4 regions of the Synechococcus sp. Lug-A genome follow, and region 1 is predicted to be linked to each of the others. Evidence: predicted binding sites of a transcription regulator. Region 1 holds the regulator's gene; each other region holds the start of a gene.
What was found. The regulator NtcA, encoded in region 1, controls nitrogen genes in cyanobacteria. The targets are predictions, from matches to a motif close to GTANCNNNNGNTAC.
Positions count from the first base shown of each region.

Region 2: the regulator NtcA is predicted to act here: its motif matches at 3,324-3,337, upstream of KBY86_RS13715 (sensor histidine kinase KdpD).
Region 3: the regulator NtcA is predicted to act here: its motif matches at 4,235-4,248, upstream of fmdA (formamidase).
Region 4: the regulator NtcA is predicted to act here: its motif matches at 5,324-5,337, upstream of KBY86_RS12000 (ferredoxin--nitrite reductase).

Region 1 covers NZ_JAGQBN010000027.1:13,150-20,586, reverse strand. The annotation lists gene KBY86_RS14735 (TatA/E family twin arginine-targeting protein translocase) at 1-185, shown strand, start outside; gene pth (aminoacyl-tRNA hydrolase) at 239-880, shown strand; gene KBY86_RS14725 (DUF3146 family protein) at 979-1,236, shown strand; gene KBY86_RS14720 (resolvase) at 1,233-1,739, opposite strand; gene KBY86_RS14715 (DUF3084 domain-containing protein) at 1,736-2,971, opposite strand; gene ntcA (global nitrogen regulator NtcA) at 3,010-3,738, opposite strand; gene KBY86_RS14705 (cob(I)yrinic acid a,c-diamide adenosyltransferase) at 3,958-4,638, shown strand; gene dcd (dCTP deaminase) at 4,643-5,236, shown strand; gene KBY86_RS14695 (hypothetical protein) at 5,628-6,242, shown strand; gene KBY86_RS14690 (GNAT family N-acetyltransferase) at 6,311-6,766, shown strand; gene KBY86_RS14685 (hypothetical protein) at 6,875-7,432, shown strand.
Region 2 covers NZ_JAGQBN010000021.1:29,576-37,012, reverse strand. The annotation lists gene KBY86_RS13735 (DUF4079 domain-containing protein) at 1-268, opposite strand, end outside; gene purH (bifunctional phosphoribosylaminoimidazolecarboxamide formyltransferase/IMP cyclohydrolase) at 324-1,889, opposite strand; gene KBY86_RS13725 (alpha/beta hydrolase) at 1,958-2,566, shown strand; gene KBY86_RS13720 (DUF3155 domain-containing protein) at 2,648-3,019, opposite strand; gene KBY86_RS13715 (sensor histidine kinase KdpD) at 3,415-4,581, shown strand; gene KBY86_RS13710 (adenosylcobinamide-GDP ribazoletransferase) at 4,553-5,344, opposite strand; gene tgt (tRNA guanosine(34) transglycosylase Tgt) at 5,464-6,567, shown strand; gene KBY86_RS13700 (photosystem II reaction center protein K) at 6,612-6,776, shown strand; gene KBY86_RS13695 (WecB/TagA/CpsF family glycosyltransferase) at 6,888-7,437, opposite strand, start outside.
Region 3 covers NZ_JAGQBN010000022.1:19,602-27,038, forward strand. The annotation lists gene KBY86_RS15175 (protein kinase domain-containing protein) at 1-595, shown strand, start outside; gene queC (7-cyano-7-deazaguanine synthase QueC) at 592-1,302, shown strand; gene KBY86_RS13925 (anthranilate synthase component I family protein) at 1,299-2,690, shown strand; gene KBY86_RS13930 (aminotransferase class IV) at 2,690-3,559, shown strand; gene KBY86_RS13935 (hypothetical protein) at 3,641-4,144, shown strand; gene fmdA (formamidase) at 4,303-5,508, shown strand; gene KBY86_RS13945 (FmdB family zinc ribbon protein) at 5,779-6,051, shown strand; gene urtE (urea ABC transporter ATP-binding subunit UrtE) at 6,404-7,120, opposite strand; gene urtD (urea ABC transporter ATP-binding protein UrtD) at 7,161-7,437, opposite strand, start outside.
Region 4 covers NZ_JAGQBN010000016.1:7-7,443, reverse strand. The annotation lists gene KBY86_RS12025 (nitrate ABC transporter ATP-binding protein) at 1-1,385, opposite strand, end outside; gene ntrB (nitrate ABC transporter permease) at 1,389-2,234, opposite strand; gene KBY86_RS12015 (CmpA/NrtA family ABC transporter substrate-binding protein) at 2,271-3,581, opposite strand; gene KBY86_RS12010 (nitrate reductase associated protein) at 3,757-4,245, opposite strand; gene KBY86_RS12005 (anthranilate phosphoribosyltransferase) at 4,242-5,255, opposite strand; gene KBY86_RS12000 (ferredoxin--nitrite reductase) at 5,477-7,003, shown strand; partial or broken gene KBY86_RS11995 (hypothetical protein) at 7,073-7,437, shown strand, end outside.

The sequences.
Region 1 (7,437 bases):
TCGACTCCGAAGCCGACACGGTGGTGACCGCCAACAGCGTGGCGATCAAAGAGGCTCCCGCCCCCGCCGCTGAGACTGTTGCGCCTGCACAGGCCACCACCGCTGCTTCTCCCGTTCCAGCAGCCAGCTCCGCCGCAGCGGCTGAACCCCCCGCTGCCAGCGAACCGCCTGCGGCGGCCGCCTGAGTTCAACGCTTCGCTTCTGCCACTCCGCTCCGCTGCTTCGTTCCGCCACGGCCATGACCGCCTCTTCCACGCCGGGCGGTGAGGCCCGCACGGGCGACCTCCAGCTGGTTGTGGGCCTGGGCAATCCCGGCGACAAGTACGCCCGCACGCGCCACAACGTGGGCTTCATGGCCCTGGAGCGGCTGGCGGCGCGCGAGCGGGTGAGCTTTCGCGCCAATGCGCGCCTGCAGGGCCTGCTGGCGGATGTGGGCCAGGGGGCCCAGCGCCTGCGGCTGCTGATGCCCACCACCTACATGAACGAGAGCGGCCGGTCGATCCGTGCCACGCTCGACTGGTTCGGCCTGCGTCCTGACCAGATGCTTGTGCTCGTCGATGACATGGACCTGCCGCTGGGCCGCCTGCGGCTGCGCCTGGCCGGCAGTGCCGGCGGCCACAACGGCCTGCGCAGCACGATCAGCCATCTCGGCAGCCAGGAGTTTCCCCGCCTGCGCATCGGCATCAGCGCCCCGGCCGATGACCCGGTCACGCGCAAGGCCCGCACGATTTCCCACGTGCTGGGCCGCTTCGAGCCCAGCGAGCAGGCCTGCGTGGAGGCGGTGCTCGACGAGGTGCTGGCGGGGCTGGGGGTGATTCAGCGGCTGGGCTATGAACGGGCCGGTAATCGTCTGAACAGTTTTCAGCCCACAACGGCTTGAGGCTGCTTCCAGCAGCTTCATCTGGTCCCGCTTTCGTCTGGCTCCATCTGCCTGTCGATGCTCCGCCTCCCGTCTGACTCCGTGCGTTTCCTTCCTCCGTGAGCCGTCTTCCCGCCACCACCGCCCAGCTGCGGGTGCTGCACCAGAGCTTCACCCAGAAGCTGCTGGAGGGCGAGGTGGTGGCCGGCGGCTTCGCCTGGACCTTCCGCTGGGCGTTCGATCGCGGTGAGCTGACCGTGGAGCCCTCGCTGGGTCGTGCCCTGATCCAGGACGCACTGCTGCGCTTTCTGCTCAAGGCCGACTACCAGCTGGAGCCCGGCGGTGACTACGCCTTCACGGTGCGGGCGCGCTTCTAGAAGGCGGCCGGCGGCAGGGATGGGGGCCGCGTCAGCGGATGGCCGAGGTGGCGTTCGAGCAGCAGCTGGGCGACGACATCGTCCCAGGGGCGGGGCGGCTGGCGCAGGCCTTCGGGCAACAGGCGCCGCCAGCCGCGTGGCGGGAACAGCTGCCAGAAGCGCCGCCGTGCCTCCAGGGTGGTGCTGCGCTCATCCACCAGCTGCAGGGGCAGCAGCGGCGCCAGGCGCTGGCTCCAGTGGCGGCTGCCGGTGCCATCGCCGAGCACCACGCCGGCCACCGCGCCTTCGGCCTGCCAGGCGCGCAGCTGCGCCAGCGCCTGCTCAGGCTCCAGGATCAGGGCGGCCAGCACCTGCTGCCGCGCCGGGTCGCAGCGCACCAGGCCGCACTTGCAGCGGCCCGGATCGAGCGCAGCGAGGGGGCCATGGGCGGGGAGCGGCAGGGCCTTTGGCTGCGGCTGCGGCTCTGGCGGCGGTGACGCGGCGGCCGCCGGCGTGGGGCTCATGAGGGGCGCTTCGGCGAGGAGGGGGGGGTGGGGCCGCCATCGAGGCGGCGAATCTCCAGCACCACCGGATCGGGCGTTTCGGCCTCGCGCACGGCCACGGCCTCCAGGCTGACGGCCTGCCCGGCCGGCCGCTCACTCAGCTCCCGCCCCAGCTGGTTGAAGCTGGCCACATCGAACTGCACCCCATCCACCAGCGACCCTTGCCGCTGCGCCTTGGCGAAGGAGGCGGCCAGCAGCAGGTTGAGCCGGTTGCGCACCTGCTCGGGCGAGATCTCGTTGCCTTCCAGCCGCGTGGTGGCCATCACTTCGCCTTGGCGGATCACCTGCTTGTTGGGCCGCAGGTCGGGGAAGCCGAGCACCTGCTGCTCGCCGCGCAGCACGTTGGCGGCCGAGAGGATGCTCACCACCCAGTTGCCACCTTTCTGGATCAGGGCCTCCAGCTTGGCGATGTCTTCACGGGGCACCAGCAGGATCGGCCGGTTGACCGGTTCCCCCGGCAGCACCCGCTGAAAGGCCGACTGATTGGCCTGGCGCAGCAGGGCATCGATGGCGGCACGGGCCTGGCCCGGCTGCTTGACGCTCACCTTGGCGGTGGCCAGCGGCTGGCCGCTGCTGATCACCACATCGCCGCGGCGCAGGGCGATCAGCTTGGTTTCCAGATCTTTGAGTTCGGCCTGGCCGGAGGCGATCTGCCCCTTCACGCGGGCCAGCTCCGCTTCAGTGCGGCGGATGTCCTGGTCGCGGGCGCGGATGTCGCTGTTGAGCCGATCGCGCTGGCGCAGCAGCTGCTGCTGCTGGTTCTGCAGCGGCTGCAGCTCACGCCGCAGGCGGCCCGCCTGCTGCTCCACCGCCACCAGCTGGCGGCGCGCCTGCTGGCGGCCCCGTTCGGCCCGGCCCACGGCCTGCTGGGCGTCGCGCTGGGCCGAGAGGCTGCGCTTCAGGGCGGCATCGCTGCGCTGGACGGCGTCGCGGCTGTCCCGCAGCTTCTGCTCGAGGCTGTCGAGCTCGAACAGGCCGGTGCGCAGCCGCTGGCTGACGGCCAGCATCAGTCCGAGCGAGACGGCACTGATCAGGCTGCCGGTGAGCACCGTGATCAGCACCGCGGTGTTGCGCGGGCGGAGGTTGAAGAGGCTGAGCCGGGCCTTGCCGACGCGGCTGCCGAGGCGATCGCCGAGGGTGGCGAGCACCCCCCCGAGGGTCAGCAGGGCCAGGATCAGCAGCCAGCCGGACACGATTCAGGGCGAGGGGGTCCAGTATCGGTCGCGGGCCTTCAGCTGAAGCGTTTGGCCAGCGCCACCGGATCGAACACGGTGATCTTCTTCCGGTCCACCTGCACGAGGCCGGCCTGACGCAGGTCGCCGAGCAGGCGGGTGATGGTGACGCGGGTGGAGCCGATCGCTTCGGCGATCGCCTGGTGCGACAGGCGCAGATCGATGGTGATGCCCTCGGTGCCGGGGACACCGAAATCGCGGCAGAGCACCAGCAGGAAGCTCACCAGCCGCGAGGACATGTCCCGGTGGGTGAGGGTCTCGATCATGGTCTCCGTCTGCAGGATGCGGGAGGAGAGGCCCTGGAGCAGCAGCAGGCCCACGCTGGCGTCCTGCTCGATGGCGCGCCGCACGGAGCTGGCCGGGGCGGCCACCAGCTCGACGCGGGTGAAGGCGACGGCGTGATAGAAGCGATCGGAGCGCTGGCCGGTGAGCAGGGAGAGCACGCCGAAGAGGCTGTTCTCACGCAGCAGGGCCACGGTGATCTCCTCGCCGCTCTCATAGACGCGGGACAGCCGCACGGCGCCACGGCGCAGCAGGTAGACGCGCTCGGCCGGGTCGCCGGGGAAAAAGATCGTTTTGCCGCGCTCCACCGTTTCGCTGGTGCAGCCGCTCAGCCCACGCATGACGTCCAGCAGGGTGCTGGAGCCACTGGCGGAGGAGGCCAAGCCGCTGGTGACGGGCGCGGGGGTGGTGCTGGTGCGGCTGAATCCGCGCATCGCGCCGACCATGACGGTTGGACAAGTGGTTGGAAGCTACGGATCGACTTCCGTGCTCCATGTAGCCGATCACACTAACTGGACGGTTCCCTGTGGACATCCGTCTGCAGAATCCCAGTGCCGACGGGATTTCCGCAAAGTAGTACAGGGCTACACACTAGGGGTGGTGTGCGATTGGTGTTTCGGGGCCTGGCGCCGCTACATTCGGCTTCGCGATCCACTGGGGTGTTGATGACGGCCAGCCTGCTCAACCCCTCCATGCCCACTGGTGGTGTGCCTTCTGGTGCTGGCCCTGCCGGTGGCCCCCGCTCCCACGGCCCGGGGCGCCCCCATGGCGCGGCAGCGGCTGCGCCCGTGGCCGCTGTGGCACCCACGGCACCCGTGGCACCGCGCCCGCTGGCCCTGGTGCCCCCCGCCCAGACCGAAGGCCTGCTGCAGGTGCACACGGCGCCGTTTCGCGGCAGTTTCTCCGGCGTGTTCAGCCAGGCGCTGCGCAGCGCGGGGCTGGGCAGCCGGGTGCTGATCAGCCAGTTCCTCAAGGGCGGCGTGGATCAGGGCCTGGAGCGCAGCCTGTGGCTGTGCGGCCGGCTGCAGTGGCTGCGGCCCGCCATGCCCGCCTGCCTGACTGAACCGGCCGACGCGGAGCCCGAGGGGCCCGGTGCCCAGGAGCAAGAGGCGGTGCTGGAGGTGTGGGGCTACACGCAGCGCCAGCTGCTGGACGGAGCGGTGGATCTGATGGTGCTCGACGAGCTGGGGCTGGCGATCGCGCTGGGCTACCTGCCGGCGGCGGAGGTGGAGGCCACGTTGGAGCAACGGCCCGCCCATCTCGATGTGATCCTCACGGGGCCATCGATGCCGCCCGCGCTGCTGGCGATGGCCGACCAGGTGACCCAGCTCCGCCGCAACTGCTGATCCGATGCTCAAGTGCGACCGCTGGATCAACGAACAGGCCGCGGCGGGCATGCTCGAGCCGTTCCAGGCCACGCTGGTGCGCCACCTCGACGCCGAGAACCGCACGGCGCCGGTGCTGAGCTACGGCTGCTCCTCCTACGGCTACGACCTGCGGCTGTCACCCAAGGAGTTCCTGATCTTCCGGCATGTGCCAGGCACGGTGATGAACCCGAAGCGGTTCAACCCGGCCAACCTGGAGCCGGCGCCGCTGCACCACGACGACGACGGCGACTACTTCATCCTGCCCGCCCATTCCTACGGACTGGGGGTGGCCCTGGAGCTGCTGCGGGTGCCGGCCAACATCACCGTGATCTGCCTGGGCAAGAGCACCTATGCGCGCCTCGGCATCATCGTGAACACCACCCCCGCTGAAGCCAGCTGGGAAGGCCACCTCACCCTGGAATTCAGCAACTCCTCCGGCGCCGATTGCCGTATCTACGCCAGCGAAGGCATCTGTCAGCTGCTGTTCTTCGAAGGCGAACCCTGCCAGACCACCTACAGCGACCGAGCGGGCAAGTACCAGCACCAGCCGGAGCGGGTGACGTTGGCGAAGGTTTGATGTTGGTTACGGGGAGTGGGGAGTTGCGGAGCAGGCTGATGTGGCTTGTGTTTGCTTTCTATTTATGGGCTTAGAAGCTGAGAGGATTGAAGCGTTTGCATGGCTTCAAAAGTCTGTGGGTTAAGCAGCCTTCCCATCAGAAGAAGCCAGCCGGCTGTGTATCAGTACGCACAGTGGTTATCTGACCCGCGAACCAAAGTGGTTCATCTCAGCAGACTGGCCAGAGCCCCTGCAGCAAAAGGCTTGAAGGATGCTTGGGGAAGCCTTGTCACTGTGGTTTGCAGAAAGGGAACGCCTATGGGGTGTGGTTTGCGGAACTATCCAAGAACAAGTTAGGCGTCTCAAAGCAACCCCTCGGAGTGCCACTATGGAGTTCTCAAGCAACAGCATCTTGCTCGCGCTGTTTACGGGCGTTATAGCTGGACTCACCAGTTACCTTACCTCCTACTCGAAGGTCAAGGCTGAAGTACGGGCTGCGACTGAAGATTTGCGGCAGACGATACAGAATCTGGCCAAAACGACACGAGCTGTAGAAATTGAGAAGGCTCGCGTAGCCTCCGATGCTGCATTGGCGTCTGACTGGAGGAAGTCCGTCTACGCTCTCGCTGTATCTGCTCAATCACTTGCGCACTCGATGTGTTGGTTATCCTGGGATGCGAAGAACCGAGGAACCGTTCGTCCTGATATGTCAAAGCTGTACGACACCGAGGCACATAAGCTCCTTCCAGAGATGTTTGGCCAGCTCGCCGTTTTGTGGCTGTTGGACAAGGAACTCCATGCCCGCGCGTACCCATATGCATCCAAGCTCACAGCACTAGATGCCAGGTTCGGGGAAGCGATTATCCTTGCCGAGAGGAATGAGGCCGAAGCCGTACAAGTGTTTCGTGAATTGCACGCAGACTCCTACAAGGTGCAGATGGAGATCGACACTTTATTCGGTGGCAAGCTTCAGTTGCTTGGCCCCACAAATAGCGCACAGTCGCTTGTGGGAAAGAGTGACGCCTAACCCGCTATTCAACCGGACCTGCCTTCGGCAGGCCGGTTAATAGCAACGTTATGCGGCATACTGATGCCATGAATCAAGTTCAAGCTAGGCAAGCCGTTCTTGCCGATCTGCAGGTTCTCGCACCGCTGCTAGATGCCTATCGTGTCTTCTACGGAAGCGACAGCGATGTTGAGGCAGCGAGCCAATTCCTGTTAGAGCGTTTCAACAAGGGAGAATCAGTGCTCTTCATTGCGATTGCCGCGGACACTGCTGTTGGCTTTTGCCAGCTCTATCCATCCTTTTCCTCTGTTTCACTGGCAAGGACATTTATTCTCAATGATCTGTATGTGATGGAGAGTTATCGAAAGCAAGGCATTGCGACCATGCTTCTTAAGGCAGCTGTTGAGTTTGCCAAGGATCACGGAGCCTTAAGGCTGACCCTTTCAACTGCAATCACCAATCGCACGGCTCAAAGTCTCTATGAGCACGCTGGTTGGATTCGCGATCAGGACTTCTATGTTTACAGCCTCAAGTTATCCGCATAACATCCTGCTGCACCTGACCGCCTTTACAGAGGCTCTCTCAAACTTGGAGCTCTCTGCGGCAGGTGAGCAGGGCGTTAGACTCACGTGGAAGTGCAACGAGGATCCGAGATGAATGACGATATCTTCCGCCGTTTCTATGCAGCACTGCCGCACATCAGTGGGTGGATTGACGAGTTCTTGAATGATCATGCGGCACAATCTCAGGCAGTATGCACGCTGGGGTTTCCGCGCCTATCTGCAAGCTTTTCTCAGGAATTCCTAGAGCGTGCAAAAGTGGTGACAGTTGCGAGTGTACCGTTCCCCCCGGTCGCTCAGTTTAGCTTACCAGAACTAGCCCCCATCCAGCAGATGTCGTTTGCAGGGATCACATACAAGGATACGTTCTTCCTTCAACAAGGCCAGAACTCAGAAAGCCTCCACTTCCACGAACTAGTCCACGTCGTTCAGTGGGAGAGACTGGGCGTCGACAACTTTCTTCTAGCGTACGGTGTCGGGCTTGTTCAGTTCGGCTACAAGCATAGCCCTCTTGAGCAAATGGCCTATTCGCTGCAAAAGGCCTTCGATAATAATAGTCTACCAGAGGATCTCATAAGTTTCATAGAAAGTAGCACTGATGCTATTTGGGCTGATGTCGCGCCAGTACTTAAGGCGATGGCAGGAGCCTAACATCA
Region 2 (7,437 bases), on a different contig from region 1:
GCCCCACGAACAGCTTGCCGTTGTTGATGTAGGTGACGGCCATGCCGCCGAAGCTGCCGAGCACCATCAGGGCCAGCACCAGGCTGCCGATCTGGAAGTGGCGCTGGGCGAACTTGCCCTTGATCAACTCCTTGCGCTGTTCCGGTTCAGCGGTGCGGGTCTTCTTGGCCTTCACCCCCAGATAGAGGGCGTAGCCGAAGAGTGCCAGCAGCGCCCACATCAGCAGGGGATGCAGGAAGTTGAGATTGAAAGCCAGGGCGTCCGGCATCGCAGTGAGAACGGTGACGTTGCGAAGCTACAACTCACGGTGTCGTCCCGTCCGTTCAGTGGAGGAAGTGGCGACGTCCGGTGGTGACCATCGCCAGACCGAGCTCCTCGCAGGCCCGGATCGAATCGCCATCGCGCAGGCTGCCGCCCGGCTGGATCACCGCCGTGATGCCGTGGCGGGCAGCCAGGCGCACGGTGTCGTCGAAGGGGAAGAAGCCATCGCTGGCCAGCACCGCCCCCCGGGCCGCCTCTGCCGCCGCCTCCAGCGCGAGACGCGCCGATCCCACCCGATTCATCTGGCCCGCACCGATGCCGAGGCTGGCCCCATCGCTGGCCACCACAATCGCGTTGGAACGCACATGACGCACCAACCGCCAGGCGAAGCGCAGATCGTCCAGTTCAGCCACCGTCGGCGCCCTGCCCGTCACCACCTGCCACTCGGCTTCGTCCACCGCTTGATCGTCGAGGTCCTGCTGGAGCAGCCCACCCAGCACGCTGCGCCACTGGTGGCGAGGGGCCCGGGCGATCGCGGCTGCATCGAGCTCCAACAGGCGCAGATTGGCCTTGGCGCCCAGCTGCTCGCGGGCCTCGGAGCTGTAGCCCGGTGCCACCACACACTCCAGGAACAGGCCAGTGAGCAGCTCGGCGGCCGCCTGATCGACCGGTGTGTTGAGCGCCACGATGCCGCCGAAGGCCGAGGTGCGGTCAGCGTCGAGGGCCCGCCGCAGGGCCATCGCCCCATCGGTGGCGACCGCCACGCCGCAGGGGTTGGTGTGCTTCACCACCACGGCGGCCGGCGTCTCAGCGGCCGTGCCCTGGGCCAGGTCGGTGTAGCCGAACTCCCGCACGGTGGCGAGGGCGGCTTCGAGATCCAGCAGGTTGTTCATGCTCAGCTCCTTGCCCTGCAGCTGGCGGGCCGCGCCCCAGCCGGCGGCGGGGGCGGAGAACCAGGACGCCTGCTGATGGGGGTTCTCCCCGTAACGCAGGGTCTGCTGGAGGGGCAGCTCGATGGCCAGCGGCCGTGGCGGCGCAGCGGCTTCCAGGCGGCTTTCCAGCCAGGCGCTGATGGCCGCGTCATAGGCGGCGGTGTGGCGGAAGGCCTCCAGGGCGAGACGCTGGCGCAGCGCGTCGTCGAGCGCGCCGGCCGCCAGGGCGGCGAGGAACGGTTCGTACTGGGCTGGGCTGGTGAGTACGGTCACGGCCGCATGGTTCTTGGCGGCGGCACGCACCATCGCCGGGCCGCCGATGTCGATCGTTTCCACGGCCGTTTCCCAGCTCACGGCTGGGTCGGCCACCGTTTCGCGGAACGGATAGAGGTTCACCACCACCACATCGATCGGGGGGATGCCCTGCGCCTCGAGGTCGGCCTGATGGGCCGCGTCATCGCGGCGGGCCAGGATGCCGCCATGGATGCGGGGGTGAAGGGTCTTGACCCGGCCGCCAAGGATCTCCGGAGAGCCGGTGTGCTCCGCCACCCGGGTGACCGGCAGGCCGGCCGCCGCCAGCACCGCGGCGGTGCCGCCGCTGGAGAGCAGTCGGAAGCCGTGGGTGTGGTGGAGGGTGTGGGCCAGCGCCACCACGCCCTGTTTGTCCGACACACTCAGAAGCGCCGTGGGTGCCATGTCGATCGAGACGCGATTGCCACAACCTACGCAGCAACTCCCCGTTTGTTTCCGCCGCCACCCCTCCGATGTCTACCGATCAGCGTGTCCATGGACCGGCCGAGGCGAAGCGGCGGCTGGTACTGCTGCACGGCTGGGGCGCCGATGCGGATGATCTGATCGATCTCGGCCAGGAGCTGGCCGGCCCTGCCATCGGCCTGGTGGGGCTGCGGGCCCCCGAGCCCCACCCACAGGGCATGGGCCGCCAGTGGTACGACCTGCAGAATCCCCTCTGGCCCGAGCTGGTGGCGGCGGCAAGGCAAGCGCTGCAGCTGCGCCTGCTGCAACTGGGCGAGCAGGTGCCGCTGGAGAACACGGTGCTGCTGGGCTTCTCCCAGGGCGCCGCGATGGCGGTGGATGTGGCCAGCACCCTGCCACTGGCGGGCGTGATCGGCTGCAGTGGCTATCCCCACCCCGACTGGCTGCCCCGTGGCCCCCTGCCCCGGGTGCTGCTCACCCATGGGCGCGAGGATCCGGTGGTGCCCTTTGCCGCCAGCGAGCGGCTGCAGCAGCTGCTGCAGGGCGCAGGCGGGAAGGCTGAACTGTTGGGTTTCAGCGGCGGGCACAGCATCGATCCGGCGCTGTTTCCGCAACTGCGCACGTTTCTCCAGGATCAACTCGGCGCTGCACCGGCCTGAGCAGATCCTGGGATCGGGGCCTTGCGGCGGTTATCGCGGGAAGGCCCGCCCCCTGGAGGGCGGCCTTCCCGCAGGGGAAAGTCAGACGAAGGCGTATTCGTACTCTTCCATTTCCTCCCAGTCGTCGGCGGCGCTGGATTCGATGCCGGCAAACAGGTTTTCTTCGCCGATCTCATCGACGATCAGGCGAAGGGAGGGAAACAGGAAGTGGTTCTCCTCGGCGTACTGCGCGCTGAACAGGCCTTTTTCACCCCAGAAGAAGCGGTCGGTGGTGTGCTCGTTGCGGCGCACGTTGAGCAGGGCCGGCGGCACCAGCGCGGATTCGGCGATGAAGCGCCGGGCGGCCGTGACCGGTTTGTGCTCACCGGTTTCGAGGTTGTGGGTGGGCACATGGGCCAACACACGCTGACCGGCAAGACGACGGCGGCTGATCCGCTTGCGCTTCTTCGACATGGAACGACTCCCGAGGGGGAGGAAAGGAGGATGGGTTTTGTGGCGTGCCGAGGCGAGCCACGGCGAATGCGCACCCGGGATGGATGCAGCAAACGGCCAATCAGGGCAGGGCGGGAGCGGTGGTGCACGGGGTGGCCTGCTGGCAGATCACGCCCGAACACGACACGGATAACGGCGCGGCGGACCCGAGCGGGTCGCCGAACGGCAGAGGGACGATTCAGCCTCTGCTGTAGCCTCGGTCGCAAGGGAAATGCAACCGCTGCCGCCGATACCTCCGCAGTGCCATCCGCTCCCGGACAGCGAAGTATTGGTCGATACGTAAATCTTAAGCCTTTTTCCGAAATCCGGATCATCGGATCGCAATTTCTTTCGGCAACCCGTCCGTTTCAGTGCTGATGGAGGTTTCTGCGCGCTTCACCGCCTTCCTGACCCATCAGCTGGATCAGTTTTCCGATCGCCCCGACCTCCACTCCCTGGTCGTCTACCTCGCCATGACGCGCCAGGGCGGCAAGCCGGGCCTGGTGCCGGTGGGCCAGTGGCCACGCCGTTCCACCGCCCTGCCTGCCGTCGATGAAGACCGCAGCCTGCAGCTGCCCTGCCCGGAGCGACGCTGGCTGCCGCTGCGCCGCGAGCAGCTCCTGCTCGGTGCCATCCGGGTGGAAACGGCCTCCCTGCCGTGGTCGCCCACGCTCACGCCCCGGCTGCAGGCCACGGCCCAGGCGGTCACCGAAGTGCTCTGCCTCGATCTGGAGGAGCAACGGCTCACGCGCCAGCTGAAGCGGAACCAGGAGGATCTGCGGCTGCTGGTGCACCAGCTGCGCAACCCGCTCGCCGCCCTGCGCACCTTCGGCAAGCTGCTGCTGCGGCGCCTGGAGAGCGACCCCGACAACCGCTCCCTGGTGGAGAACCTGCTGGCGGAAGAGCAGCAGCTCAACCGTTACGTGGAGGCGATCGATGGGCTGATCGAGCGCCCCCTGATCGGCCCCGGCAGCCAGGATCCCCAGCCCCTGCTGCTGCCGCCCTCCCTGAGTTCGGGCCAGCCACAGGCGCTGGCGGAGCGCCTTGATCCCCTGCTGAAACGGGCCGCCGCCACGGCTTTGCTGCAGGGCCGTCGCTGGCTGGGCGGCGAGGTCCTGCCCCAGTGGTTCGGTGACAGCGGTGCGGTGGCCGAGATCGTTGCCAACCTGCTGGAGAACGCCTTTCGCTACTGCCCGCCCGGCGCACCGATCGGCCTGGAGGTGGCCCACGCCCCCGGCGACGCCGAGCGGCCCCGGTTGATCGTCTGGGACGGTGGAGCACCGATCGCCGCGGCCGAGCGGGAGGCGATCTTCGAGCGCGGCATGCGGGGAGCGCAGGCCGCCGGCACAGCCGGTACGGGCCTCGGGCTCACCCTGGCCCGGGCGCTGGCCCGCAGCCTGGGTGGTGATCTCACCCTGCACATCCCGCCGCAGGAGCTGGATCCGGCGCTGCCCGGCACCGGCAATGCCTTCTGCCTGCAGCTGCCCGCCAGCAGCGCACCTGCCGTGGGCCGGCTCAGGCCAGCGCCACCATCAACGCCATGAGGGCCAGCGCCAGGGCTTCACACCACTCCACACAGGCGCCGTAGGTGTCGCCGCTGTGCCCACCCAGGCGGCGCCCCAGCAGCCAGGGGATCACCAGCGCGGGCACCAGGCCAAGCGCGCCCAGACCGCCCAGGCCCACCGAGCCGGACGCCAGGGCCAGCAGCACGAGCAGAGGCAGGGAGGGCAGCAATTCGCGGCCAAGGCCGCGCCAGTGCTGGCGATGAAAGCCGGCGCTGCCGCCGCTGGTCTGCCGCAGATACGGAAACCATTGGATGGCGACCAAAGGGGCGAGGCGCCCCCACACCGCCGCCCAGATCAGGGCCAGCGCCACCAACGGCGCCGGGGCCACCTCCGCAAGGGTGAGCAGGGCGGCGGCGCGCACCAGCAGCACCTGCGCGAACGCGACCACGCCACTGGCTCCCACCCGGCTGTCGTCCATCGCCTCCAGCGCCCGCTCGCCTGCCGCCAGGCCGTCGGCGGTGTCCATCACCCCATCAATGTGAATCCCGCCGCTGAGGCTGAGGCCACAGGCCAGCACCAGCGCCACCTGGGCCGCGGGCGGCAGCCCGCCATCGCTGAGGATCCAGAGCAGGCCCTGCAGGCTGCCGAGCACGGCGCCGATCCAGGGGCCGAAGCGGGCGATGCGCTCAAAGCGAGGCTGCACCCGCGGCCAGGCCGGCAGCACGCTGTAGAAGATCCAGGCACCGGCGAGCTCCTGCCACCAGGCCGGCGGGGCGGACGGGGATGGCGGACGGGAAGACACGAACCGCAGCGCATCGGAAGGGAGCACCTAGGTTCGTCGACCGTGCGCGCGCTGATGCCGTGAACCGCTCCGCCCCCGAGGCTGCCGGGCCTGAGGCCGCGGCGCCATTCCACTTTCAGGTGTCCCACCGCTGCAGCCACAGCCATGCCCGCTGCGGCAGCTTCCACACCCCTCACGGGGTGGTGGACACGCCGCGCTTCATGCCGGTGGGCACCCTGGCCACGGTGAAGGGGGTCACCCCTGAGCAACTGCGCGCCACCAAGGCCCAGATGGTGCTGGCCAACACCTATCACCTGCATCTCCAACCAGGCGAACAGGTGGTGGCGGAAGCGGGCGGCCTGCATCGCTTCATGGGCTGGAGCGGCCCGCTGCTCACCGATTCCGGTGGCTTCCAGGTGTTCAGCCTCGGGGCGATCAACACGATCAACGACGACGGCGTGGTGTTCCGCTCCCCCCGTGACGGCGCCCGCATCACGCTCACGCCGGAGCGGTCGATGGAGATCCAGATGGCGCTCGGTGCGGATGTGGCCATGGCCTTCGACCAGTGCCCCCCCTATCCGGCCAGCGAAACCGATGTGGCGGAAGCCAACCGGCGCACGCACCGCTGGCTGGAACGCTGCATCGCCCACCACAGCCGGCCCGATCAGGCCCTGTTCGGCATCGTGCAGGGGGGCACCCATGCCCACCTGCGCGAAGAATCGGCGCGGGCGGTGGCGGCGATGGGCCTGCCCGGCATCGCCATCGGTGGGGTGAGCGTGGGCGAACCGGTGGAGGCGATGCATCGCATCGTGCGCCAGGTGACGCCGCTGCTGCCGGACGACCGGCCGCGTTATCTGATGGGAGTGGGCAGCTACCGCGAAATGGCGATCGCGGTAGCGCAGGGGATTGATCTGTTCGACTGCGTGCTGCCGACCCGGCTGGGCCGGCACGGCACCGCACTGGTGGGAGGCGAGCGCTGGAACCTGCGCAATGCCCGCTTCCGCCACGACCACGCCCCGCTCGATCCCAGCTGCCCCTGCCCGGCCTGCGCCCACCACAGCCGCGCCTACCTCCACCACCTGATCCGCAGCGAGGAACTGCTGGGGCGCATCCTGCTCAGCCTCCACAACCTCACCCAGCTGCTGCGCTTCACCAGCGCCATGGCACAAGCGATCCGCGAGGGGTGTTTTTCAGAGGATTTCGCTCCGTGGGAGCAGGGATCTCCGGCGGCGCACACGTGGTAGCGTCCGAGCCACACAGGTTTCCAAGGCCCGCGATGCCTTTCTCCATGCTGTTCGCCCTCGCGACTGCCAACGCCGCGCCGGGCTCCACCCTGGCCCAGCTTCCCGAGGCCTATCAGGCGTTCGGTCCTCTGGTGGACATCCTGCCGATCATCCCCCTCTTCTTCCTGCTGCTGGCCTTCGTGTGGCAGGCCTCGGTGGGCTTCCGCTGATCTCCTTGTCTGGATCGCGCTCCGCTGATCGCATCCTCTCCGACTTGGTCTTCCGCCGCTAGCGGCAGCTGATCGCCGTGGCAAATGGCTGTGTGGCGATGGCGGGGTGCTTCAGCGCCGTTCCCGGATCACCGCCCAGGCAAAGGCCGGCAAGGCCAGCATCCGCTGCCAGCGGGCCGGTTCCTGAATCAGCCGGAACAACCATTCCAATTGCAGGGCGCCCATCCACCGGGGCGCCCTTTTTTTGACGCCGGCCCAGACATCAAAGCTGCCGCCCACCCCCATCCACAGCCCGCGGCGGCCGTGGTGGACGCGTTGAATCCAGGTTTCCTGGCGGGGCACCCCCAGCGCCACCAGCACCAGATCCAGCTGGGCGCTCTGCAGGGCGTGCTCCAGGCCTGGCCAGGCTTCCGGCGCCTGGTAGCCATGGATCGTCATCACCAGCTGGAGGGCGGGCAGGCGCCGGCGCAGTTGCTCGCTCAGTGAGGCCATCACCTGCGGGCTGGCCCCCACCAAGGCCACGCGCCAGCCGGCCTCGGCGGCCTGCTGCAGCAGCCGATCCGCCAGCTCGATGCCGGGCGTGCGCCGCACCCGATGCCCCTGCCGGCGCAGGGCCCACACCACGCCGGCGCCATCGGGAATCACCAGCTCGGCGGCATGG
Region 3 (7,437 bases), on a different contig from region 1:
GGTGCTGCGCCAACTGATTTCCGGCAATGCCCAGGCGTTGCTGCCCGGTCGTGCCGGCGCCGACATCCCCGCCGAGCCCTTCCGCCAGCTCTGGTATGCCGCCGGCGAGCAGACGCTGGAAACCCTGCAGATCGAACCGATCCAGGCCACAGCGGGCGAGGTGAAGGCCCTTTCCGCTTCGCTCGGCGCCGGTGGGGCGCGGTTGTTCCCGATCCGGCTGCCGGCGGGGTACCGGCTGGTGCTCGGTGTCAACGGCTCGCCGTTGATGCAGATGAGCGTCTACAACGCTGCCGGCAGCCTGCTGGAGCCGAAGGGCCCGCTGCGGGTGGTGACCCTGCCGCCGGTGCCGGGCACCGAAGTGCAGCTGCTGGTCACCAACGACGGTGTGGCCCCGGCGATGATCACCCTGTCGTTGCGCGCCGATGCGCCGCCGCCGGAGCCGCCCCAGCCGCCGCCCACCGACCCCGGCGACACCACGGCGCCGCCGCCCGCTGAGCCGGTGACGCCACCCGCCATCCCAACCCAGCCCCCTGTGGCGCCCTCCGCACCCACGACGCCGCCGCCCGTGACGCCTGACACGCCTGCTTCGCCGTGAGCTCCGCCCCCCCACCCGTCGCGGTCGCCCTGCTCTCCGGCGGCCTCGATTCGGCCACCGCTGCGGCCCTGGCGATCGAAGCGGGCTACCACGTGATCGGCCTGTCGCTCGACTACGGCCAGCGTCACCGTCAGGAGCTGGCCGCGGCCGCCGCCCTGGCGACCGACCTGGCCCTGGCGGAGCACCACACCCTGGCGGTGAACCTGGCGGCCTGGGGCGGCTCAGCCCTCACCGATGCCTCCATGGCGCTGCCGGTGGCCGGTGTGGAGGAGGGGGTGATTCCCACCACCTACGTGCCGGGCCGCAACACCGTGTTCATCGCCCTCGGCCTGAGCCTGGCTGAAGCGCGCGGGGCCGAGCGGCTGGTGCTGGGGGTGAACGCCATCGACTACTCCGGCTATCCCGATTGCCGCCCCGATTACCTCGCCGCCTTCCAGCAGCTGGCTGATCTGGCCAGCAAGAGCGGCCGCGAGGGCCACGGCGCCCGGTTGTGGGCGCCCCTGGTGACGTGGAGCAAGACCCGGATCGTGCAGGAGGCGCTGCGTCTGGGCGTGCCGATCGCCCGCACCTGGAGTTGCTACGCCGGCGGCGCCCGGCCCTGCGGGCGCTGCGACAGCTGCCGCATCCGCGATGCCGCCCTGCGGGAGGCGGGCCGCCCGGACCTGGCCAGCGATGGAGGCGGCAGCTGGGGCGGGCCGTCGGCATGACGCCGGGTTCCGGGGCGCAGCCGCCGCTGCTGCGCCGCTCACTGCCGTGGCGCGACCCCTGGGAGGTGGCCCTCGCCCTGGCCGCCGCGGGCAGCGGCGATGGCCTCGCCTGGCTCGATGGCGATGGCAGTGCGCTGGGGCGTTGGGGCTTCCTGGGCGTGGCTCCTCTGGAGCAGGTGGTGTGCCGGGGGCTGCCGGGTGAGCCGGAAGCCGCCGATCCGTTCGTGGCCCTCGCGCGCCTGCGGGAACGGCCAGGCAGCTGGTTCGGCTGGCTCGCCTACGAGGCCGGGGCGTGGGTGGAGCCTGCCGCCCACTGGCGCTCGCCCGATACGGCCCTGCTCTGGGCAGGCCGCTACGACCCCGTGCTGCGCTTCGATCTGCAGGAGCGTCGACTGGAGCTGGAAGGGTTGGATCCCGCCCGGCTGACGGCAATGGCAGAGCGGCTCGCGGCTCTGGTGCCGGCGGCCGACACGCCTGCTGGCTCAGCTGCTGACCCGGCTGAAGGCCCTGCGCCCGGCAGCGGGGCCGGTGTGGCCGCAGAACACTGGCACTGGCACACCGATCCCGCCACCTTCGCCCGCCAGGTGACGGATCTGCGCCGCTGGATCGCCGCCGGTGATCTGTTCCAGGCCAACCTCACCGCCTGCTGTGAGGCCAGCCTGGCTGCGCCCCCCGACCCGCTGGCCCTGTACGGCCGGCTGCGCCGCTCCTGCCCGGCGCCCTTTGCCGGCCTCCTGGTGGCTGGCGACGAGGCGGTGCTCTCGGCGTCCCCGGAACGCTTTCTGCGGGTGAGCGCCACCGGCTGGGTGGAAACCCGGCCGATCAAGGGCACCCGCCCGCGCCATGGCGATCCGGAAGCCGATGCCGCCGCCGCCGCCGAGCTGATCACCAGCCCCAAGGACCGCGCCGAGAACGTGATGATCGTGGATCTGCTCCGCAACGATCTCGGCCGGGTGTGCGTGCCGGGCTCGATTCAGGTGCCCCAGTTGGTGGGGCTGGAAAGCTACCCGCACGTGCACCACCTCACCTCGGTGGTGGAGGGGCAGCTGCGCGCCGACTGCAGCGTGGTGGAGCTGCTGCGCGCCTCCTGGCCTGGTGGCTCGATCAGCGGCGCCCCCAAGGTGCGGGCCTGCCAGCGCCTGAGCGAACGGGAGCCCGTGCCCCGAGGCCCCTACTGCGGCGCCCTGTTCCGCTTCGGCGCCGATGGCAGCTTCGACAGCAACATCCTGATCCGCAGCCTGATGCTGCGGGGGCGGCGCCTGCGCGCCCATGCCGGCTGCGGCATCGTGGCCGACTCCGACCCGGCGGCGGAGGCCGAGGAGCTGCTCTGGAAGCTGGGCCCGCTGCTGGCGGCCGTCGCGCCAGGCCCCGCAGCTGGAGGGTGCTGATGCAGGCGATCGCCTGGATTGAGCCCAGCGGCGCTCCGGGGGCGGCGGGGCTCTGGGGAGCACCGGCCGAGCTGGCCCTGCCCCTGGCCGATCGGGGCCTGCAACTGGCCGACGGCCTGTTCGAAACCCTGCTGGTGGAAGCGGGGCAGCCGCTGCTGCTGAGTGCCCACCTGCAGCGCTGGTCGCAGAGCGCCGCCCTGCTGGGCATGGAGCCACCCCCCGGCGATGAGCGGGTGCGCGCCCTGCTGGCGGAGGCGGTGTCCCGCAGCGGCATCCACACCGGCGCGCTGCGCCTGAACTGGAGCCGCGGCGCGCCGGCGGTGGAGGCTGGCGCTGGTGGGGCGACGGGGCCGCGGGGTGTGGAGCTGCCGGCACCCGGTGCCCCATCACTGCAGCCCCGCTTCTGGCTGCAGCTCACGGCCGCGGCGCCGCAGTTCGACCCCGTGCCGGTGATTGTCAGCCGCAGGGAGCGGCGCAACGCCTCCAGCCTGCTGAGCCGCTGCAAAACCTTCGCCTACGGGCCCGCCATCGAGGCGCGGCGTGAGGCCCGGGCCGCCGGCGCCGCCGATGCCCTGCTGGAGAGCACGGCCGGCGGCCTCTGCTGCGCTACCACGGCCAACCTGCTGGTGCGGCGTGACGGCCAGTGGTTCACACCGCCCCTGGCCAGCGGCTGCCTGCCGGGGGTGATGCGGGGCCGCGCCCTGGCGCTGGGCCTGGTCCGCGAAGGTCCCTGTCCTCTGGGCCCAGGCAGTGCCGTGCTGCTGATCAACAGCCTCGGCTGCCGTCCGGCCTTGAGTGTGAACGGTTCCCCGCAGCCGCTGGAGCCGGAGCCGGAAGCGTTCTGGCGCCGGCTGCTGGCAGCTGGGTGACCTTCGCCGCCGCCGGCCACCGCCGCCATGGGCGGCGAGCCTATGTTCTGAGGCTTCACGGTGCAGAGCTGGGTGATGGGGTTGGCGTCCGGACGGGCCTGGAGCGCAGCGGCAGCGATGGTGGTGGCGGCTTTGAGCCTGAGTGCCTGCCGCACGGCTCCCCTCGAAACACCCGCTCAGCAGGCCGAGATCGGCGATCTGCTGGTGCGGGCGGGCACCGCCAATGTGACCCTGGCCAAGGCCTTCGTGCCAGGGCTGCCCAACGGCCTCTACAAAGGCGTGGTGCGCGTGCAGACGGAGGGGCAGCCAGACAGCAGCGCCAGGCTGTATCAGGTCAATGCGGTCTGCAGCCTCGAGAACGAGCCGAACTGGCCCACGTATGACAACATTTATGGCAATCAACTGAACGATCTCGCCGACGCTGGAAAGTTTTCCACCGCTACGCGTTGGCAGATTCTTTATCATTTCGATGGTGGTGTTGACAGCACGGGAGTGCTCTCGCGTCAAGCCTGGACCGATCGCCTCAAGGACAATCTCTGCCGCCGCGGCACCTTCAACGACAGCACGGCGCGGCCAGCGACATAACGGATCGGCTCTGCAGATCCTGCCGCCGCTGTGTGCTGTGCTGCTGCGGCATGCACGCCTGTGTTGCCGCAGCCAAACTGGGTGGGTCTGGTAGCCGATGACACTTCCGCGAATCCACCTGTGGATTTCGATGGAGATGAAACCACGCCTCGTTTGCGATGCCAAAAACGCTGTTCAAGGTTGATCTCACCAAGCCGATGGATCAACAGGACATGCCGGGCCACAACCGCTGGCATCCCGATATCCCCGCCGTCGTTTCTGTCAACCCCGGTGAGGTTTTCCGGATCGAATGCAAGGACTGGACGGATGGCCAGATCAAGGACAATGACGACCCCCAGGATATCGCTGATGTGAACCTGGAAGTGGTGCACGTGCTCAGCGGCCCGATCTGGGTGAATGGAGCTCAACCTGGCGATATTCTTGTGGTTGACATCCTTGATGTGGGTGCGCTGCAGGGAGATGAGTGGGGCTTCACCGGGATTTTTGCCAAAGAGAATGGCGGCGGCTTCCTCACCGATCACTTCCCCAAGGCAGCCAAAGCGATCTGGGATTTCGAAGGCATCTACACCTCATCGCGCCATATCCCCGGTGTGCGTTTCGCCGGCATCACCCACCCCGGCCTGATCGGTTGTGCGCCCTCCCACGAGCTGCTGCGCGAATGGAACCGCCGCGAAACCGAGCTGGTGAACACGGCCCCGGATCGGCGCACCTATGGCGCCGGCCTCTCCGGCAGCGAGCCCGTGCTGGCGGCCCTGCCCAACCCCAACAGCGCCATCCTCGGCACGCTGCCCAGCGCCGATTTCGAGCGTGTGGCCAACGAAGCGGCCCGCACCGTGCCGCCCCGTGAGCACGGCGGCAACTGCGACATCAAGAACCTCACCAAGGGCACCCGCATTTACTTCCCCGTGTATGTGGAAGGCGCCAAGCTCTCGATGGGCGATATCCACTTCTCCCAGGGCGATGGGGAAATCTCCTTCTGTGGCGCGATTGAAATGTCGGGCTACCTCGATCTGCATGTGGAGATCATCAAAGGTGGCGTCGAAAAGTATGGGATGGTCAATCCCATGTTCAAGACCAGCCCGGTGGAGCCCCACTTCACCGACTATCTGGTGTTCGAAGGCATCTCCGTGGATGAATTCGAAGGCAAGCAGCACTACATGGACGTGCACATCGCCTACCGACGCGCCTGCCTGAACGCCATTGAGTATCTCAAGCGCTTCGGCTACACCGGTGAGCAGGCCTACCTGCTGCTGAGCTGTGCGCCGGTGGAGGGCAGGATCAGCGGCATCGTGGACATTCCCAATGCCTGCTGCACCCTGGCGATTCCCACCTCCATCTTCGACCAGGACATTCTTCCCTGTTGATGGCCCGCAAGGGGCCACCGCCGCCTCTGCCTCGGCAAGGTGGGTGTTCGGTGGCTCCACGCCGGCTCCACGTCATGGCTCCCTCCCCCTCTGCTGGCCGTGGTTGTCGCCAACGTTGTTGGTGACGGCTACGGCCATCCCTGCGGGCCGCCGCCTCCCCTGTCGCTGTCGGCTCCAACTCCCATCAGCGCAGCAGGGTTGTTGCGGGAATCACTCGGTTCTTTGAAAACGACCCGCCAGCTGGTGCTCCCTGTTTTTCTCCTCTTCTCCATGCCTGTCTACGAATTCAGCTGCACCTCCGGCTGCGACAACTACGAGGTGTGGCGCAGCATCGACGCCCGCCAGAACGATACGGACTGTCCGAGTTGTGGCAATCCCGGTAACAGAGTGTTCAGCCCGCCATTGACACTGTCCGGTGGCTTCCGCCTCAAGCAGGAAGCCAGTGAGCCCCGGCTGGTCCGCAAGGAAGTGCGCGAAGAAAGCCCCAAGCCCCGGCTCAGGGAAAGTGCGGCTCGCCCCTGGATGGTCACCCGCGGTTGCTGAGCCGCGGGCAGCAGTCAGGAGGCAGGAGTCACAGGAGTCAGCAGGCAGAAAGGCTGCAGCTCATACAGCTCGCACCATGGTCGGTCATGGCCTCCAACTCTGGCGGCTGAGACCACCGCCTGCAAGGAGCTGATCGGAAAGAAGCTGGCACGTAAACGGGTTGCACGTAAACGGCTGGCATCCAAACAGCTGCACGGGAGAGTTGACACCTGTGATGACACAGTTGACTGCAAAGATGTGTCATCCAGGCTGTATCGCGTTGCATTCGGATGGCCGTATGCAACAGGCAGTATGCAATGGGCCGGATGCAACAAACAGCCTGTATGCAAAAGGGCGCTCCCTTGGAGTGCCCTCACACCGTGAGGAATTCCTGGACCACATCATCGGAGAGGCTCTCGGTGGGGCCACTAGAAACGATGCCGCCGCGTTGCATGGCGTAGTAGTAGTTGGACTGGCGCACGAAGTGAAGGTGTTGCTCCACCAGCAGCACGCTGATTCCGGTTTCCTTCATGATCCGTTTCACCGCCACTTCGATGTCGTGGATGATGGACGGCTGAATGCCTTCGGTGGGCTCATCCAGCAGCAGCAATTTCGGCTTGCCCAGCAGAGCGCGAGCGATGGCTAGCTGTTGCTGTTGTCCGCCGCTGAGATCACCGCCTTTTCGGGACAAAAACTTCTCGAGAATTGGAAACAGATCAAACACGATCGGGTCGATGTGGCGGTTCTTCGCCATGCCACCAGGGAGCGCTTCCATTCCCAGCAGAAGGTTTTCCTTCACCGTCACCTGCGGAATGATGTCACGCCCCTGGGACACATAGCCGATGCCGGAGCGGGCCCGTTGGTAGGGGGGCTGATCGCTCAGGGCCTGGTCGTCGTACTGGACGCTGCCGGAGCGTTGCTTGAGCAGACCGATGATCGTTTTGAGGAACGTGGTTTTGCCCACGCCGTTGCGACCGATCAGGCACACCATCTGCCCTTTAGGGATGGAGAGATCCACATTGCGAAGAATGTGGCTTTCGCCGTAGTAAACGTTGAGGTTAGAGACGGAAAGGAGGTTGTCGGTTGTCATGGCAGCTGTGGGTTGGTGTCAGGCGAGTGGTGGAAACCGCTTATTCCTCGGCTGGGCCCAGGTAGACCTCAATCACCCGGGGATCTTTCTTCACATCCTCCAGCAGGCCCTGGGTGAGCAGTTGCCCTTGGTGCAGCACGGTGACGGGGGCATTGAGGTCCCGGATGAATTCCATGTCGTGTTCGATCACCACAACGGTGTGATCGCCCGCCAGTGACTTGATCAATTCAGCGGTACGAACCGTTTCTTCATCGGTGAGCCCGGCCACGGGCTCGTCGAGCAGCAGCACCTCCGGCGACTGAGCCACGAGGGAAGCA
Region 4 (7,437 bases), on a different contig from region 1:
TGCACGGCGCGGGAGTTCCAGGGCTCGCCCACACAGAAGCCATCGATCGTGCCGGCCTTGAGCGTGGCCACCATCTGGGCGGGCGGGATCACGATCAGCTCCACGTCGCTGCTGGGGTCGATGCCGGCGGACGCCAACCAGGCCCGCAGCATCAGGTTGTGCATGGAGGCGGGGTGCACCATGGCCAGCACCGGCTTGTGGCCGGGTTTGGCGGCGATCCAGGCCTTGAACTCCGCCGCGCTGCGCACGCCGGCCTCATGGAAGCGGCGGTGCAGGGTGATGGCATTGCCGTTGCGCGAGAGCGTGAGCGCTGAGGTGATCGGCACCGGGCGGCGCCCCTGGCTGCCGAGGGTCATGGCGAAGGGCAGACCCGCCACCATCTGGGCCGCATCCAGCACGCCCTGGCGCAGGTTGGCCTCCAGGGTTTTCCAGTTGGTTTCGCGCCGCAGCGTGACCTGATCAAGCCCATACCTGGCGAAGAAGCCGCCCTCAAGGGCCATCACCAGCGGGGCGCAATCGGTGAGTGGCACGAAGCCGATCTCCAGATTCACCTTCTCCAGCGTTCCTGAGGCCACAGCGCCCCTGGGTTTGAGGCGCTGCTGGCGGGCATCACGCTGCTGGTTGAGGAAGGTGACCACCTCCGCGCGCAGGCCGTAGTAGGTGGGGTCTTCGACGGCGGTGAGCTGGGAGCGGGGCCGGGCCAGCGGCACATCGAGGATCTGGCCGATGTAGGCCTCCGGGCCGTTGGTGAGCATCACCACGCGATCGGAGAGCAGTAGGGCTTCGTCCACGTCGTGGGTGACCATCACGGCGGTGACCTTGGCCTCCTGGCAGATCTCCATCAGCTGCGTCTGCAGGTTGCCGCGCGTGAGCGCATCGAGGGCACCGAAGGGCTCATCGAGCAGCAGCAGCTTGGGGCGGATCGCCAGGGCCCGGGCGATCGCCACCCGCTGCTTCATGCCCCCGGAGATCTCAGCGGGATACTTATCCGCCGCAGGCGTGAGCTTCACCAGCTTGATGTTGCGGTCCACGATCTCGCGCCGCTCTTCACGGGAAAGCCTGGGCATCACGTTGTCTACGGCGAGGGCGATGTTCTCGCGCACCGTTTTCCAGGGCAGCAGCGAATAGTTCTGAAACACCACCATCCGGTCGGGGCCGGGTTCGGTGACCTCCTGACCGCTCATCAGGATGCCGCCCTCCGTGGCCAGGGTGAGGCCCGCCAGCAGATCCAGCAGGGTGGATTTGCCGCAACCGGAATGGCCGATCAGGGTGACGAACTCACCTTCCGCGATCTGCAGGAAGATGTCCTTGAGGGCCACATAGGTGCCGCCGTTCTTGAGCGGAAACGCCTGGGTGACGTTGTCGACGGTGAGCAGGGCAGGCATGGCTCAGGAGGCTCCGCTGCTCACACGCCGGCCGGCAAACGCCACCAGCCGATCCAGGCACAGGCCGACAATGCCCACATACACAATCGCCAGCACAATCTGGCTGGCGCTCGACTCACCACCGGCGTTGTAGGCATCCCAGATGAAATAGCCGATGCCGCCATCGGCCTTGAGCATCTCCGCCGCCACGATCGCCAACCAGGCCAGACCCACGGCGATGCGCAGACCGGTGAACACATAGGGAACGGTGGCGGGAATCACGATCTCCCGAATGTACGCGCGCTTGCGCAGCCGCAGCACGCGCGACACGTTGGTGTAATCCTGAGGGATCTCACGGATGCCCACGGCCGTGTTGATGATGATCGGCCAGATGGAGGTGATGAAGATCACGAAGATCGCCGACTTATCGGCGTTCTGAAACACCATCAGGGAGATCGGGAACCAGGCCAGTGGCGGCACCGTGCGCAACACCTGGATCACCGGATCGAAGCCCTTGCCCACGAACCGGTTCAGGCCCAGCAGGCCACCCATGGCGATGCCCACGATGGCCGCCAGGCCATAGCCCAGAGCCACCCGTTGCAGAGAAATCAGAATCTGCCAGCCCAGCCCTTTGCTGGTGCCGCCATCATCAAAAAAGGGCTGGCTGATGTAAGGGTCCCAGGTGTCTGTCACCACCTTGATGGGCCCCGGCAGACGATCGGCGCCCAGCAGGCCGGAGAGCACCTGCCAGACGATCAGGAACCCACCGATGCAGAGTAGGTAAGGGAGGATGGTGGTGAGAAGGGTGGAACGGCGTTGGCCTTGGCGCTGGCGAGGGCGCCGCCTGCCGTTCACAGCGGTGAGGGTCATGAAGGGTGGGGGTGATTAATGGCGACGAACAGTCGCTCAGGCCAGGGCTTTGATCTTGAGGGCGTCGAGATAAGCCTTGGGATCTTCAGGATCGAAGACCACGCCGTCAAAGAAGGTTTCCTTGCCGCGGGAATCGGAGGCGGGAATGGAGGCTTCCTGGCCGATCGCTTTGGCGGCCTCCTTCCAGAGATCGGCGCGGTTCACCTTGTCCACCAGCGCATCGATATCCGTAGAGGCGGGTAGATACCCCCAGCGCATGTCCTCGGTCACGAACCACTTGTCATGGCTCTTGTACGGGAAAGACGCATTGTCGGCCCAGAAGCGCATCTTGTAGGGGCTGTCCTTCACCACCCGGCCATCGCCATAGTCCACATTGCCGGCCAGGCGGGGCTTGATGTCGCTGACGGTGGCCTTGATGTATTTATCTTTGGCGAGGATGGTGCACATCTCGTCAAGATTGGCGGGATCATCACACCACATCTGAGCTTCCAGCACGCCCTTCAGCAGGGCCAGAGTGGCCTTGGGGTTCTGCTCCACCCAATCGGCTCGCATGGAGAAGGCCTTCTCCGGATGGAGCTTCCACAGTTCACCGGTCTGGGCCACGGTGTAGCCCAGCTTCTTGTTGACCAGGCGCCCATTCCAGGGCTCACCCACACAGAAGGTGTCCATCGTGCCGGTCTGCATGTTCGCCACCATCTGCGGCGGCGGAATCACCACCAGGTCGGCAGCTGTGTTGGGATCAATGCCATTGGCCGCCAGCCAATAGCGCATCCAGAGGTCATGGGTGCCACCGGGGAAGGTCACCGCCGCCTTGAATTTCTTGCCTTTGGCGCCTGCAGCGGCCACGGCCGCCTCCAGGCCGGCCTTGTTGTCGATCGTGAGCTTTTCGGGCAGGAAAGCCTTGGCCGCGGAGATGCCCTGGCCCTGAAGATTCAGGCGCGCCAGCGTCACCATCGGCAGCGGCTGGTTCGACTTGGTGATTTTGCCGGCCGTGAGCAACAACGGCATCGGCGTGAGGATGTGGGCGCCATCAATGCCGCCGCCCTTGGTGCCGAGTTCCAGGTTGTCGCGGGTGGCGGCCCAGGAGGTCTGCTTGACCACCTTCACCTCAGGCATGCCGTGCTTGGCGAAAAAGCCCTTTTCCTGAGCAATGATCACCGGCGCCGCATCGGTGAGGGCGATGAAGCCGAGCGTGGCGCCCTTCACTTCCACATCCCCGCCGCCGCCGCTGGCGGCCGGCGCTGAGGCACTGTCCGGCTTTTTGCCGCCGCAGGCGCTCAACCAGAGGGCGCCGGCCGTGGTGCCGGCGGCGGTCACGAGGAACTTACGGCGCGAAAGATTCGGCATGGGGCTGGGGTGTCACGAAGGTCTGGATGCGATTCACGCAATCCGGACGGGCCTCATGAACGAAGCGCACCGAGCCGGCAAGGTTGGCGCACAGGCTGACCAACCCGCCTACGTCATCACGGCCAGGGCCCGATTGATGGTGCCGGTTGTTACCGATGGCCGGACTGTGCAGCGTTCAGCCACACGACAGCCCGAATTCCTGTAGCGCCCGCGGCAGGTTGCGGTGCTCATGGCCCGGATGGCTGAGCTTCACCAGGGCGAAGCGCTGCAGTTCATCGAGGCCCTGCCATTGCGCCAGGTTGAGCGGCGTGCCCAGCTGCCGGCAGGCCGCCGCCAGCACCGCCGGCAGCGCCTCCCCGTCGGCCGCACTGGGCAGAGCCTCCAGCTGGGCCGGCGGCAGGGGCCGGGCCGGGCCGGCGGCCATGGCAGCCGTGCGTTGCAGCAGCCATTGGCGCAGGGCCTCGATCGCGAGGGGCTGATCGGGCCAGGCCAGCAGCCCCTCACGCTCCGCGGTGCCCAGGGCCTGCCAGTGGCTGAGCTTGAGCTTCACTCCCGCCAGATCAAGCTTGCGCCGCACCGCCATCGGCAGGCAGCGCAGATCGGCGACGAAATCGGCCTCAAAGCCGAAGCAGCGGTCGTGGCTGGCGCGCGCAGGCAGGCTCATGGGGCAAGATCCTGGCGCAGCTTTTCGCCGCAGCGGGCGGCCAGCAGGGCGCGGGCCTGCTCAAGCCCCGCCGGCAGGCTGTCGCAGCGCTCGGCCAGCCAGAGGTACACCCCCAGGTTCCACAGCAGCGACTCCGCCAGCGGTCCTTCGCCCTGCAGCGCCGCCAGCGCCTGCTCGCGCCAGAGCTCCAGGTTCTGCCAGGGAACCTCGGGGCCGCAGAGGCCATGGTCGCGGGGATGGACCAGCAGGCGGGTGATCACGCCATCGCGGCCCCGGGCGGTGATGCCGGCGCGGCTGGTGGGCAGGTCGGTGGAGCCCTCCAGCCCCTTGACCGTGAGCAGATCGGTTTCGCCGGCGTGGGCCAACGCCTCCCAGGCGCGGGCCTCGGTGGGGGGATGAACGAAGCCGCTCACCAGCAGGTGCTCCCCCTGGTGGGGGGTCCAGAGGAGCTCCAGGCTGGCCACCGGCGGCCGCTTGCCGATGTCCTCACGGATCGGCAGCAGCCGTTCGGCGGCCGGGAAATGGCAGGGCTGGTGGGTGAGAGCCAGGCCCTGGATCTCAAGCCGCTGCTGCAGGTCGGCCAGGCTGAGCCGCCGCCAGTCGATGCCGAGGGCAGCGAACAGCTCGGCGAGGCTGATGCCGTACTTCACCGGCATCGGAGCTCCGCCGTGCAGCACCACCGGCTGGCCGGCGGCCGCCAGCAGCAGGGCCAGCAGCGGCAGCAGCGGGGCGGTGCGGCTGCGACCGTCGTACGGCACCCCGAAGCAAAGCGGCCGCTGGCCGGGGGTACGCAGCACCGGGCCGTGCTCGCGGTAGCTGTCAAGCATGCCGGCCAGCTCCAGCGGCGACGGCCGGCGAATGCGATGGGCGATCAGGAACGCCCCCAGCTGGGCATCGCTCACCGGCCCCAGCAGCATCAGATCGGTGGCTTCGCGAGCCTCGGCGCGGGTCAGGCCGGTGCTGGTGTGCTCACCGCTGCCCACCTTGGCCAGCAGCTCGCGGAAGCGCATCACCTCCGGCGCCAGCGCCGGGCGGCGGCCGGCGCCTGGGGCGCTGGCGCCCTTCACGGCAGAAATCGGTATCACCTGCGACAAGACTTCGGCACTCCGGCTGAAAGGGTGAGGATTCCGATCATTAGGCATGCGCAGGCCCGCTGCGAACTCTGCAGGGGTTCCCGCGCCATGCGGCCGGCGGCCCGATCGGTGTTTCCCCTCTCGTTTCCCTTCCCTCCATGGCGACGCTCAACAAGGTGGAGCAGGCCAAGGCCGGCTTCTGTGGTCTGGATCTGGCGCCGCGGCTGAGTGAACTGAGCGCCGCCGGCTGGGAATCCCTCGATGAGGCCACCCTCACCATCCATCTCAAGTGGCTGGGCATCTTCTTTCGGCCGGTCACGCCCGGGCGCTTCATGCTGCGGCTGCGGCTGCCCAACGGCGTGATCCACGCCGACCAGCTGGACGTGCTGGCAGAGGCCGTGGATCGCTGCGGCAGCCACGGGAGCGCCGACATCACCACCCGTCAGAACATCCAGCTGCGCGGCCTGCTGCTGGAGGACATGCCGCCGCTGATGGCGGCGCTCGAGCGGGTGGGCCTGACCAGCCGCCAGTCGGGCCACGACAACCCCCGCAACGTGACCGGCAACCCCCTGGCCGGCATCGACCCCGAGGAGTTCATCGACACCCGGCCGCTGGTGGACCGCATCCAGGCGGCGGTGCTGGGGCCCGACGGTCCGCGCAACCTGCCGCGCAAGTTCAACGTGGCGGTGGGCGGCGCCCCCGACTCCTTCCTGCTGCACAACGACCTCGCCTTTCTGCCCGCGTTCCACGACGGCACGCTGGGCTTCACCGTGATGGTGGGCGGCTTCTTCTCAGCCCAGCGCAACGAGCTGGCGATCCCGCTGGGGTTGTGGCTGCAGGCCGATCAGCTGCCGGCCTTCACGCTCGCGGTGCTGCGTCACTACGAACGGCAGGGCGATCGCAGCAACCGCAACAAGACCCGCCTGATGTACCTGATCGATGCGCTCGGGCTCGACTGCTACCGGGCGGAGGTGGTGGAGAGCTACGGCGCCGTGGCCGGCGCTGATGCCGCCGCCCTGGTGCCCCATGACGGCTCCCATCTGGTGTGCCGCGCTCCGCGGGACATCTGTGGCGTGCACGCCCAGAAGCAGCCGGGTCTGCACTGGGTGGGCCTGCATGTGCCGATGGGTCGGCTGCACGCTGATGGGATGGGCGACCTGGCCCGGCTGGCCCGCACCTACGGCAGCGGCGGGCTGCGCCTGAGCGAAAGCCAGAACGCCCTGATCGCCGATGTGCCGGGCGACCAGCTGGAGGCACTGCTGGCCGAACCGCTGCTGCAGCAGTTCCGTGTGGATCCCGGTGCGCTGGCGGCGGAAGCGGTGAGCTGCACCGGTAACCGCTACTGCAGCTTCGCGCTGATCCCCACCAAGAGCACGGCCCAGGCGGTGGTGGAGGAACTGGAGCGGCGCCTGGAGGTGCCCCATGGCGTGCGCACCCATTGGACCGGCTGCCCCAATGCCTGCGGCCAGCCCTACATGGGCTCGATCGGGCTGATGGGGGCCAAGGCCCGCAAGGACGGCGAAATGGTGGAAGCGGTGAAGGTGTTCCTGGGCGGCTCGATGGCGGCCGATCCCCGGCTGGCGGAGCTGCATGACAAGGGCATTCCGCTCAGCGAGCTGCCCGAGGCGCTGGAGCAGATTCTGGTGGAGCGGTTCGGCGCCCGGCCGCGGGCGCTCCCGGCCTGACCCGCAGTGGGCCGGTGGCGCAGGCTCCTGATTGCTAGAACAGCCAACCAGCCAGCCACCGCGAACCCGATGCTGCCTCGCGACGGCGATCCGAGCGGCGATCCGGCCCAGCTGCCACCGGCGGGTGATCCCGCCCGCTGGCCGTGGCTTCAGCAACTCCGGCGCCGGCCGCAGCTGGAGCTGGCCCCCTGGCTCACGGCGCTGGAAGCGGGCAGCGTGCCCGCGGAGGCCGACCTGCTCACCGTGCTGGCCGAGCGTTTGGATTCCAGCAGTGCGCCCCGGCTGCTGGCCTGGTGGTTGCGGCAGGACCCGCCAGATCCGGCCCTGGGCGAGCGGATCGGGCGGCGGCGCGAGGCCGGCTGCGCCGAGCTGTTGCGGCAGGCGCTGGCGCGCGCTCCCCAGCAGGCCCCCCTGCTGCTGCCGTTGCTCGGCCA